One region of the Fusibacter fontis genome, then DNA from elsewhere that is predicted to be linked to it. Evidence: riboswitches for the same ligand, from Rfam matches in the RefSeq annotation. Region 1 holds a riboswitch; each other region holds the start of a gene.
The links. A riboswitch is a leader RNA that binds a small molecule or an ion and turns the genes downstream of it on or off. The one in region 1 is predicted to bind S-adenosylmethionine.
Positions count from the first base shown of each region.

Region 1 (3,289 bases):
ACTTGGATTAGATGTTTTCTTATTTATACGTCACGCAGGTAAAATTGAGATGAAAATGCTCTATAAAATGCGCAAAGACAGTTTTGAAAAATTACAGAAGTTGTCATTTAGTTATTATGATAAAAATGCAGTAGGTTGGATGATCGCAAGGACGACATCTGATTCAACCAAAATCTCTGAAACTCTTGCATGGGGGCTTGTTGACCTCGTTTGGGGAATTGCCATGATGGCAGGTGTTTCAGTGGTAATGTTAGTTGTTAACTGGAAACTGGCAGTTGTGACATTAGTAACATTGCCGCTCCTTGCATTTATCAGCGTGTTCTTTGAGAAGAAAATGCTCGTTTCTTACCGAAATGTTCGCAAAATCAACTCAAAGATTACAGGGTTATACAATGATGGCATCGTAGGCGCAAAAACGACGAAGACGCTTGTAAGAGAAGAACTCAATCGCGAAGAGTTTGGAGAGGTTACTCGAGATATGAAACGTACTTCTGTCAGAGCGGGTACACTTTCTGCAGGGTACATGCCAATGGCGTTATTTATTTCGGCGATTGGGACTGTACTGACATTATACTTTGGAAGTAAGTTTGTCATGAATTCAGTGATTACTTATGGGACATTGATGCTCTTCATTACCTATGCACGTCAATTCTTTGATCCAGTTTTAGAACTATCTAGAATTTATACAGAGATGATCAGCGCACAAGCAGCAGCGGAAAGAGTGATGTCGCTCATCAACGAGCCAGAAGAGATTACGGAAAGTGATTTTGTACAAAAAATTTATGGGGATCATTACCATTTAAAGACTGAAAACTGGGAATCTATCTATGGTGAAGTAGAGTTTAAAAATGTCGACTTCTGGTATAAAGAAGGCGAGTATATTTTAAAAGACTTTAACTTAAAAGTAAGAAAAGGTCAAACCGTTGCTTTAGTTGGAGAGACGGGCTCGGGTAAGAGTACTATTGTCAATTTGGCGTGTCGTTTCTATGAGCCGACAGCTGGCCAAATCCTCATTGATGGAAAAGATTATAAAGAACGTTCGCAAAGCTGGTTGCATTCTAATATAGGTTACGTACTACAAGCGCCACATCTATTTAGTGGAACCATTCGCGAGAACATTCGATACGGTAAACTGGATGCAACAGATGATGAAATTGTTGAAGCAGCGATTACAGTCAATGCACATGATTTTATTATGAAACTTGAAAAAGGATATGATACTGAAGTTGGTGAAAGTGGAGCAATGTTATCAACTGGTGAGAAACAACTGATTTCATTCGCAAGAGCAATTATTGCGAAACCGAGTTTATTCTTCCTCGATGAAGCAACTTCATCCATTGATACGGAAACTGAAGCAAAAATTCAACATGCTATTGATCGCGTACTTTCGAATCGAACGAGCTTTATCATTGCACACCGTCTGTCGACAATTCGCAATGCGGATGTTATCTTAGTCATTGAAAAAGGTCAGGTAATCGAAAAAGGCAATCACGCAGAACTGATGAATAGACGTGGGCATTACTATGAACTCTACTCGAATCAGTTTATTGAAGAAGGTGAAATGGAAATTCTCAATAAAAAAGAATCTTCTAAATCCTCTAGTGAACGTGTAAGTGCATAAAAAATTTAGTTGAAGGTATTGCATCTTAAAAAAAATTGTGCTAACATATCAACAATCGTTCTAGTGAATGATACAATACAATTGAATAAATTCCTTATCCAGAGAGGCCGAGAGACCAGGCTCCATGACGCCCAGCAACCTGCATCCCATTTGATGCAAGGTGCCAATTCCTGCATTTCGTAAGAAATGAAAGATGAGAGAGTGAAAGATCTTATAAACGTCGCTTTCCCAAGCGACGTTTTTTTGAACGTTAAATTCGCTCTTTGGAAAGGTAAATCATTCAAAAAAGGAGTACTTGATGAAAATTAGCCATTTATTTGGTCAAAGCCGACCGGTTCTATCTTTTGAAATTTTTCCGCCCAAGCGCGAAGGTGATGTGAAAAGTCTGTATCGGACGATCGATGAACTCGCACTCTTAAGTCCAGATTATATCAGTGTGACATATGGCGCAGCTGGAACTGAACGCCAGATGAATACAGTGGAAATTGCTGCGAAGATTAAAAACGATTATCAAATCGAAGCACTTGCGCATCTAACCAGTGTAAATGCTTCAAAATCAGATATTCAAGCTATTTTAAAACAGTTTGAAGCTAAAAACCTCGAGAATATTTTAGCATTGCGAGGAGATATTCAACCAGAACTCAATGCATCTAAAGGTGATTTTTTATATGCATCCGATTTGATTGCGTATATCAAAAGTATTGGGGATTTTGGCATTGGAGCAGCTTGTTATCCAGAAGGGCATATTGAAGCGAGAAGCCTTACAACTGACTTGATTCACTTAAAAGAAAAAGTGACATGTGGTGTGGATTTTTTGGTGACGCAATTATTTTTTGACAACTCAAAGTACACGTCTTTCGAACATGAAGCGAGAAGTTTGGACATCAATGTGCCGATAACGGTGGGAATCATGCCGGCTCTAAACAAAGTTCAAATTGAGCGAATGGTTCAGCTAAGTGGTGCGACATTACCGGATAAATTTAAACGCATTTTAAACAAGTACGAAAATCATCCTGAAGCATTAAAGGATGCGGGAATCTCATATGCATGTGATCAAATCGTGGAACTGCTTTCAAATGGTGTTGATGGGATTCACTTATATGTGATGAATAAGCCTGAAGTTGCAAAGAGGATTGTCCAAAATTTAGGTTCCATTTTAAAATTAACGACATCTGATACGTGCCAATTGGTACAAAAATAGATCGATTGTGGCGGTGAATATGAGAACGATTCAATTGAATGCTCATGAATCTATCAAAGAGATGATTCAACCTTATATTTCCAGTGAAACGATTCTAAGGTACCTTCATTTTAAAGGGGATTCTGCAAATGAAGAACAACTGGCGTTTATTCAAACAGGTGTACGTGAATGCTTAAAGCGTGCAAATTTTAAACACCAGATCGTTAAATGTGATATATCAATCAAAGAGGATGAACTTACACTACTAAGTTCAGAAGGAGTGGCGGTAGATTCTATTGTTTCCAGTGATTTAGCGAGGACAATTACTCCATCAGATAGCCTTTACATGGTCGCAGTTACGATTGGAAAAGACATTTCACAGTGGATACAAGCACAAATGCATTTGTCGCCATCTGTTGGCGTTGTTGCAGATGCATGCGCATCCGTTATTGTAGATGCCTATTGTGATTGGTGTCAAGATCAAATTG
Region 1 covers NZ_AP042445.1:361,354-364,642, forward strand. Annotated here, with positions in the region: gene ACZ41W_RS01495 (ABC transporter ATP-binding protein) at 1-1,621, shown strand, start outside; SAM riboswitch class I at 1,713-1,821, shown strand; gene metF (methylenetetrahydrofolate reductase [NAD(P)H]) at 1,920-2,822, shown strand; gene ACZ41W_RS01505 (hypothetical protein) at 2,842-3,289, shown strand, end outside.

Region 2 (3,289 bases), 260 kb from region 1:
CAAATTGGCACACATACACATAAAGTTATCAGCGCTATTCTTGCCTCCAGTCGCGTGGAGCAACAAACCTATAAAAGCTGCATGGGATTACTCAGGCTAGCCGAGAGACATTCTGAAGAAAGCCTTGAAGCAGCTTGTGAAAAAGCTTTGAGTTATACTTCGAGTCCAAGTTACAAGAGTATCAAAAATATTCTTGCCGCTAGGATACTTGATAAGCCAAAGCCTATACCTGAGCAGATCGTAAAGAACAAATTCGGTGTAACACGCGGATCTAACTACTATGGAGGTAAAAATAATGATAAATAATTCGACTATTGATAAACTTATAGAAATGCGATTAACCGCAATGGCAGATGCTTATCGTCAACAAATTACCGATCCTCAAATGAAAGATATTGATTTTGAAGATCGTATTGGAATGATGGTTGATATTGAGTACACAAGAAGGAAAAATAATCGACTGTATCGTTTGATAAAAAATGCAGAGTTTGAACAACCCGGCGCAAGTATCGTAGATATTAATTATTCCTCAGGTCGAAAAATCAACAAAGACTTGATTAAACGTCTTGCAACTTGTGAGTATATAGCTGAATTTAGAAATATATTTATAACAGGTGCGACTGGAAGTGGCAAAACATATCTTGCTAATGCTTTTGGCATGGAAGCCTGTAAACATAAGTTTAAAACACAATATGTGCGACTTCCTGACTTACTTCTTGATCTTGAACATTCAAGAAACGAAGGTACCTATAAAAAAGTAATGGCAAAATATTCTAATCCTTTGCTGCTGATTATTGATGAATGGTTGCTATTAAAACCTACAGCTACGGAAGCAAAAGACATATTTGAACTTTTGCACAGAAGAAGAAAACACTCATCTACAATCTTCTGTTCACAATACCGACACGAAGGTTGGTATGATCAACTTGGTGGAGATGATTCACCTTTAGCAGATGCAATACTAGATCGCATCGTACATGATTCATACAAGATAAACATCGAAAGTGTAGACCCTACAAAAGATTTATCCATGCGAGAAGTCTATGGTCTAGATAAACGATTAAGCGAATAACTAAAAACTCGCTGGTGGCTCAATGGTTCCGGACAAGTGGCTCACGCCACACCGGAACTGAGGCTCCACCGAATAGGAATATTCACTATTTTGCTTAATTTTTATTACACTTAAAATATCATTTATTCATTGCTTGTACCAAATCTGTTATGGTCGATTCCAACCATTTTTCAAAGGCGAACACATCTTCACATCGCTTTTCTTCCACAAAATCATAGGACTTTAAAATCATTGGTCGATCCTCAATTGTCAGGATAAAGTATTCCTCTAAATCTGCTATTTTAACCGATTGTGACAAATTCATCTTCTGAATTACGTCTTCACCCAAACTACGAGAATACGTTCCAGGATGTGCACCTACTCTAAACATAGCGCTCGCATAACCTACACCACCTCTAACTCTAAACTTTCCATCATACTCTTTACTCATTTTACATTCCTCCTAAATTTATTAAATTTTCTCTATCAAAAATTGGGCATAAAAAAAAGCCCTTAAGGAGGCTCTGATCTCTCCTTATCGATGTTAGCATTACCACCTTACATACTGTAGGTTGGTGTGCGGTCACTGAGCTAACTCTCTACCACAACTCTTGATAAGCGTTATTAAACTATCATAAGTTTACCAAATCAATGGTTGGAATGCAAGAACTTTTATAACTATATATACTTGAAAATCCATTGTACAATTTTAGATTTTGCTGAAATTTCTTTTATTTGTGTATAATTATAAAGAATACAGTTATTTCATTGCATAAACGGTTAAATAGACAAAAACAAACATTTTCATCCATACGACGAAATCAAATTACCTATACTATTCTCTATAGACTTAGTCCTTATTTCTTCGAGTACGTTTAACTCATATAAATTGTATAAACAATTATGATTTAAAATACAGCATATACACTGCTACTAAATAAGAAGTTTTATGAAACTGAACATACTCTTTTTTTAAGAAATAAAGAATCCGTAAATAGTCCTAAATTTAGGATATAATCAATGCCTTCACTAAAAAAAATTGTAAGTTTGTAAAATATAAAAAAATTATTATTAATTTATTTCACTTTTTCCTTAAAGCACGAAGTTCATCACATAACTCTTTGCAGTTAATTCTACCATACAAACCTGGTCTACCAGCTGTAATTTGTCTTTTCAAACAATCCGGAATACCTTCTTCTTTCTTGAAATGAATACGCTCTTCAGATGTCCACGCACCTTGATTTTGATTGTCTTCATGAACATAAATATCTACATTTTCCGAGTTAATCAGGTACTCGAATGCTTCTTTTTTTTCTAACTCGTTATTAAACACAACTTGATTATTCTTTCCGTATATTAATTTTGACATAACTATTCTCCTTAAATTATTTTTGTTTTAGTTCACTATAACTCTATTTAATAACTTTATTTATTGCCTTTTAAGATGATATAAGCTAAAACTTGCTATTATTTATTAATATCTAAGCCGTTAAACAAACTATTTACTGCAATTAAATACGGTATCTAAAGACACTATGTCACTTTCATAATCGAATTAGATCCAAATTCAGCTGGTGAATAACAAAAGAACTTTCGTCTGATCGCGAATTATCTAATTGAATGAGCATATCAGAGCATGAAAAAATAGTAAAACCCAACGAAACAAGTCATATAAGGGGATGGGAATTAAAGCTTGTGATGAGTCCTATTACAAACATATCACTTATATCTAAAAATATAATTAATTTTATTCTTTCATTAAATGAATTGGCTAAACTCACATACCGATAAAAAAATTAAACCAAACATAATTGTAGTTGTTTTTTGGCTTGTACCATTTGATTTTTCCATATAATTACAGTTGAGTGATCTATTTTTATAACCATCAATTAACTCTTAACGATTTCAGCATCCATTATAATTGTTTTTAATGCTTAACTACAAATTTATAAAACAAAGCAATTTCAAATCACACGTTCTGATTTGTCATACAAAATATTACAATTCAACAATCATTCCCTGCTATCTACAACTATCCGAACTTTTTGCCTGATTCTTGTGATTGCTGAATCAACAGATTTTATAGAAGTTCCTAATTCTCCTGAAATATTTTTATATGACATACCCCGTATATATAAATCGTATACTTTCCTTTCATACTTTGATAAATTTTCATGTATTTGATTTTCCAAGAAGCTATAGCTTTCATAATTTACTAATTTATGCAAAGGATCATCA
Region 2 covers NZ_AP042445.1:96,524-99,812, reverse strand. Annotated here, with positions in the region: gene istA (IS21 family transposase) at 1-306, shown strand, start outside; gene istB (IS21-like element helper ATPase IstB) at 296-1,072, shown strand; gene ACZ41W_RS00420 (hypothetical protein) at 1,191-1,502, opposite strand; SAM riboswitch class I at 1,584-1,672, opposite strand; gene ACZ41W_RS00415 (hypothetical protein) at 2,133-2,420, opposite strand; gene ACZ41W_RS00410 (sigma-70 family RNA polymerase sigma factor) at 3,064-3,289, opposite strand, start outside.
Region 2: it holds a riboswitch for S-adenosylmethionine, as region 1 does, so the genes downstream of both, ACZ41W_RS00420 (hypothetical protein) here and metF (methylenetetrahydrofolate reductase [NAD(P)H]) in region 1, are expected to answer to the same signal.

Region 3 (3,289 bases), 1.1 Mb from region 1:
ACCCTTCAGAATCACATTTTATCAGTAACTGGAGGGTTGGGTGGACGATTTGTTAAACTGTCAAAGCCAGAGTATGTACATCTCGTGCTCACGGCTTATAATAAACACCCAGAAAGCATTGAAGAACACGTGGATTTTGAAGTGTTTCAGGAGTATTTCAGTGCATTTCGGGATGAACTCACTGAGGCAGAAGTCAAACAGTTACTTTATAAGCTTACGCCCGAGTTGGGTCAAGATACAGAACTACTGAATTATCTATTGATGCGGATTGTCGGGTGTGATGTTGAGGCCATACGTCATTTGATGACAGATCAGCTGCTCATCGAAAACACGACTTTTTTTGAACAGCCCTATACGCTGATTAAAAACACCAATTTTTTGCTCCGTGATGAACAAGAAAGAACGACGTACCGAACGGAGTCAGTGGTGGATTACGAAGAGCGGTATCGAATTGTGGTATTTGAAGTTCAAATTGACAAATCCCAAAAACGCGTGTGTGCGATAGAAAAACTCGAAGAACTGACGATTAGCAGCATTGAAGCTAGTTTTAATCTTAATCGACCTGAGTATATTATCGTGACACAGTTAAAAGATGCCTTTTTTGAGAGAAAATTTGTTCAGGATAATCCTGAGATGATGCGTCAAAGTTATTATCAAGGACAATTATTTATTGAGTTTAATGCACATAACGACCACGTTAAGGAGAATCCTTATCTGTTAAACGGGGACATTTATGCCATGTATTTTTTCACACGAAACCGTCAGCTGCTCATTGCTTCATTTTCAGAAGATAATTTGAAGTCGATTGATGCCGTTTTAAGGGAAAAACATGCGTATGAAGAAAGTCTTCATTTCGTGTGTGAGATCAAAACAGACGATCCAGTCATCTTTGATTTCATCAATAGTCATTATGAAAATTTATTTGATTTTTTAGCACAGTAGCTGGGCTGTCGAGGCGTTGGAAAAACTGAGTTTAGTTATACTAAACTCCAAAGCACATAAAAATAAGTCAAAAAAATATGATTTTTGTGTTGTACAAGCTTCAGATGTGTGCTATTATGGTCAAGTAAATTTAATAGTAATCCTTATCAAGAGAGATGGAGGGAATAGGCCCTATGAAGTCCAGCAACCGGTTATACACGGTGCTAAATCCTACGGGTAGTACGGATACCTGGAAGATGAGATTGTAATAAAACACACCCTCTTCTTGCGAAGAGGTTTTTTTTATGCCTACGATTCATCAAATGCGATAAAAGGATTGAACTGCTTATGCAGTACTAAAACTTATGGAGGTGTTTTATATGTCTAGAAAAAGATTGTTTACTTCTGAATCGGTGACTGAGGGTCACCCAGATAAAATTTGTGACCAAATTTCAGATGCTATTTTGGATGCTATTTTCACTCAAGATCCAACCGCTCGTGTTGCTTGTGAAACCTCTGTTACAACAGGGTTGGTGCTCGTTGCTGGAGAGATCACGACGAATTGCTATGTAGATATCCAAGGCATCGTACGTTCTACGATTAAAGAAATTGGCTACACAAGAGCAAAATATGGTTTTGACGGCGATACTTGTGGCGTGCTTGTTGCAATTGACAAGCAATCAGATGATATTGCAATGGGCGTTAACCAAGCGCTTGAAAGCAAAGAAGGCAGCATGAAAGATGCTGTTGAAGCAATTGGAGCAGGCGACCAAGGGATTATGTTTGGTTTTGCTTGTGATGAAACTGAAGAACTCATGCCGCTTCCTATTTCTTTAGCACACAGATTGGCGAAAAGATTATCTGAAGTGAGAAAAAACGGCACATTAAAATATTTAAGACCAGATGGAAAAACTCAAGTAACGGTTGAGTACGATGAAAATGGTCGACCATCGAGAATTGATACCGTTCTTATTTCAACACAACACAGTGCAAAAGTCACAAGAGAGCAAATTGAAGCGGATTTAATTGAGCATGTTATCAAACCGATTATTCCTGCAGATTTATTTGTGAATACAAGAATTCTTGTGAATCCAACTGGCCGATTTGTAATCGGTGGACCTCAAGGAGATGCAGGTTTAACAGGCCGTAAAATCATCGTAGATACTTACGGTGGCTATGCAAGACATGGCGGTGGTGCTTTCTCGGGTAAAGACCCAACAAAAGTAGACCGTTCTGCGGCTTATGCGGCAAGATACGTAGCAAAAAACATCGTTGCAGCTGGTTTAGCTTCAAAATGTGAAATTGAACTTGCTTATGCAATCGGCGTTGCGCATCCAGTATCTATATTGGTAGAAACTTTTGGCACTGCGAAAGTATCGGAAGATTTAATTGCGGATTTAGTAGATAAACACTTCGACTTAAGACCAGGCGCAATTATCAACAACCTTGGATTAAGAAGACCAATCTACAAACAAACAGCAGCTTACGGTCACTTCGGTAGAACAGATGTTGAATTGCCTTGGGAAAAAACAGACAAAGCAGACATTCTTAGAAGTGAAGCTTTCGGTAAATAATATCATTCATTCAACACAATTTATTTAACACAGAGCAGAAACAATTCACCTTGTTTCTGCTTTTTTCATGTCTTAGAAGCACGAATTATGATAAAATATGAACATAAGTTCGGGAAAAGTCGAGGCATATTATGCAATCACAAGAGGATAAGATCATATACGAAGGCGTCGTATACGACATCATTTATTATAATGAAGAAAATGGGTATGTCATCGCCATTATGGAAGTAGATGACGAACTCCTCAGCATCAAAGGGACTGTCCCTTTTATTCGAGAAGGGGATCGCATGCGCGTTTGGGGTAAGCTTGAAGTGCACGCATTTTATGGAGAACAGCTCAACGTCGAGTATGCAGAACATATTCGACCAACTGAATCGGATGAAATTTACCGGTATTTAGCGTCGGGCATTATCAAGGGAATTGGAGATACCACCGCTCAACTATTGGTAGAAGCATTTGGGACACGTACATTGGACGTCATCCAAAATAGTCCTGATGAACTGATCCGAATTCCGGGAATTGGTCCGAAAAAACTCGAGCAAATTGTTCAGTCTTATAAAGAACAATATGAACTCAGAGATTTTGTCATGTATTTTCAAGGACTCAATTTATCTGTGAACATGGCGATGCGCATTTATAAACGATTTGGTTATGAAGCCATCATTAAAATTCAGAAAAACCCATACATACTTGCAGATGAAATGGTCGGGGTTGGGTTTAAACAAGCGGATCAAATTGCCATGAAGCTTGGCATTGACTTCCATTCGCCATTTCGAATTGCATCCGGCATGACG
Region 3 covers NZ_AP042445.1:2,561,837-2,565,125, forward strand. Annotated here, with positions in the region: gene ACZ41W_RS11465 (hypothetical protein) at 1-942, shown strand, start outside; SAM riboswitch class I at 1,083-1,185, shown strand; gene metK (methionine adenosyltransferase) at 1,302-2,495, shown strand; gene recD2 (SF1B family DNA helicase RecD2) at 2,627-3,289, shown strand, end outside.
Region 3: it holds a riboswitch for S-adenosylmethionine, as region 1 does, so the genes downstream of both, metK (methionine adenosyltransferase) here and metF (methylenetetrahydrofolate reductase [NAD(P)H]) in region 1, are expected to answer to the same signal.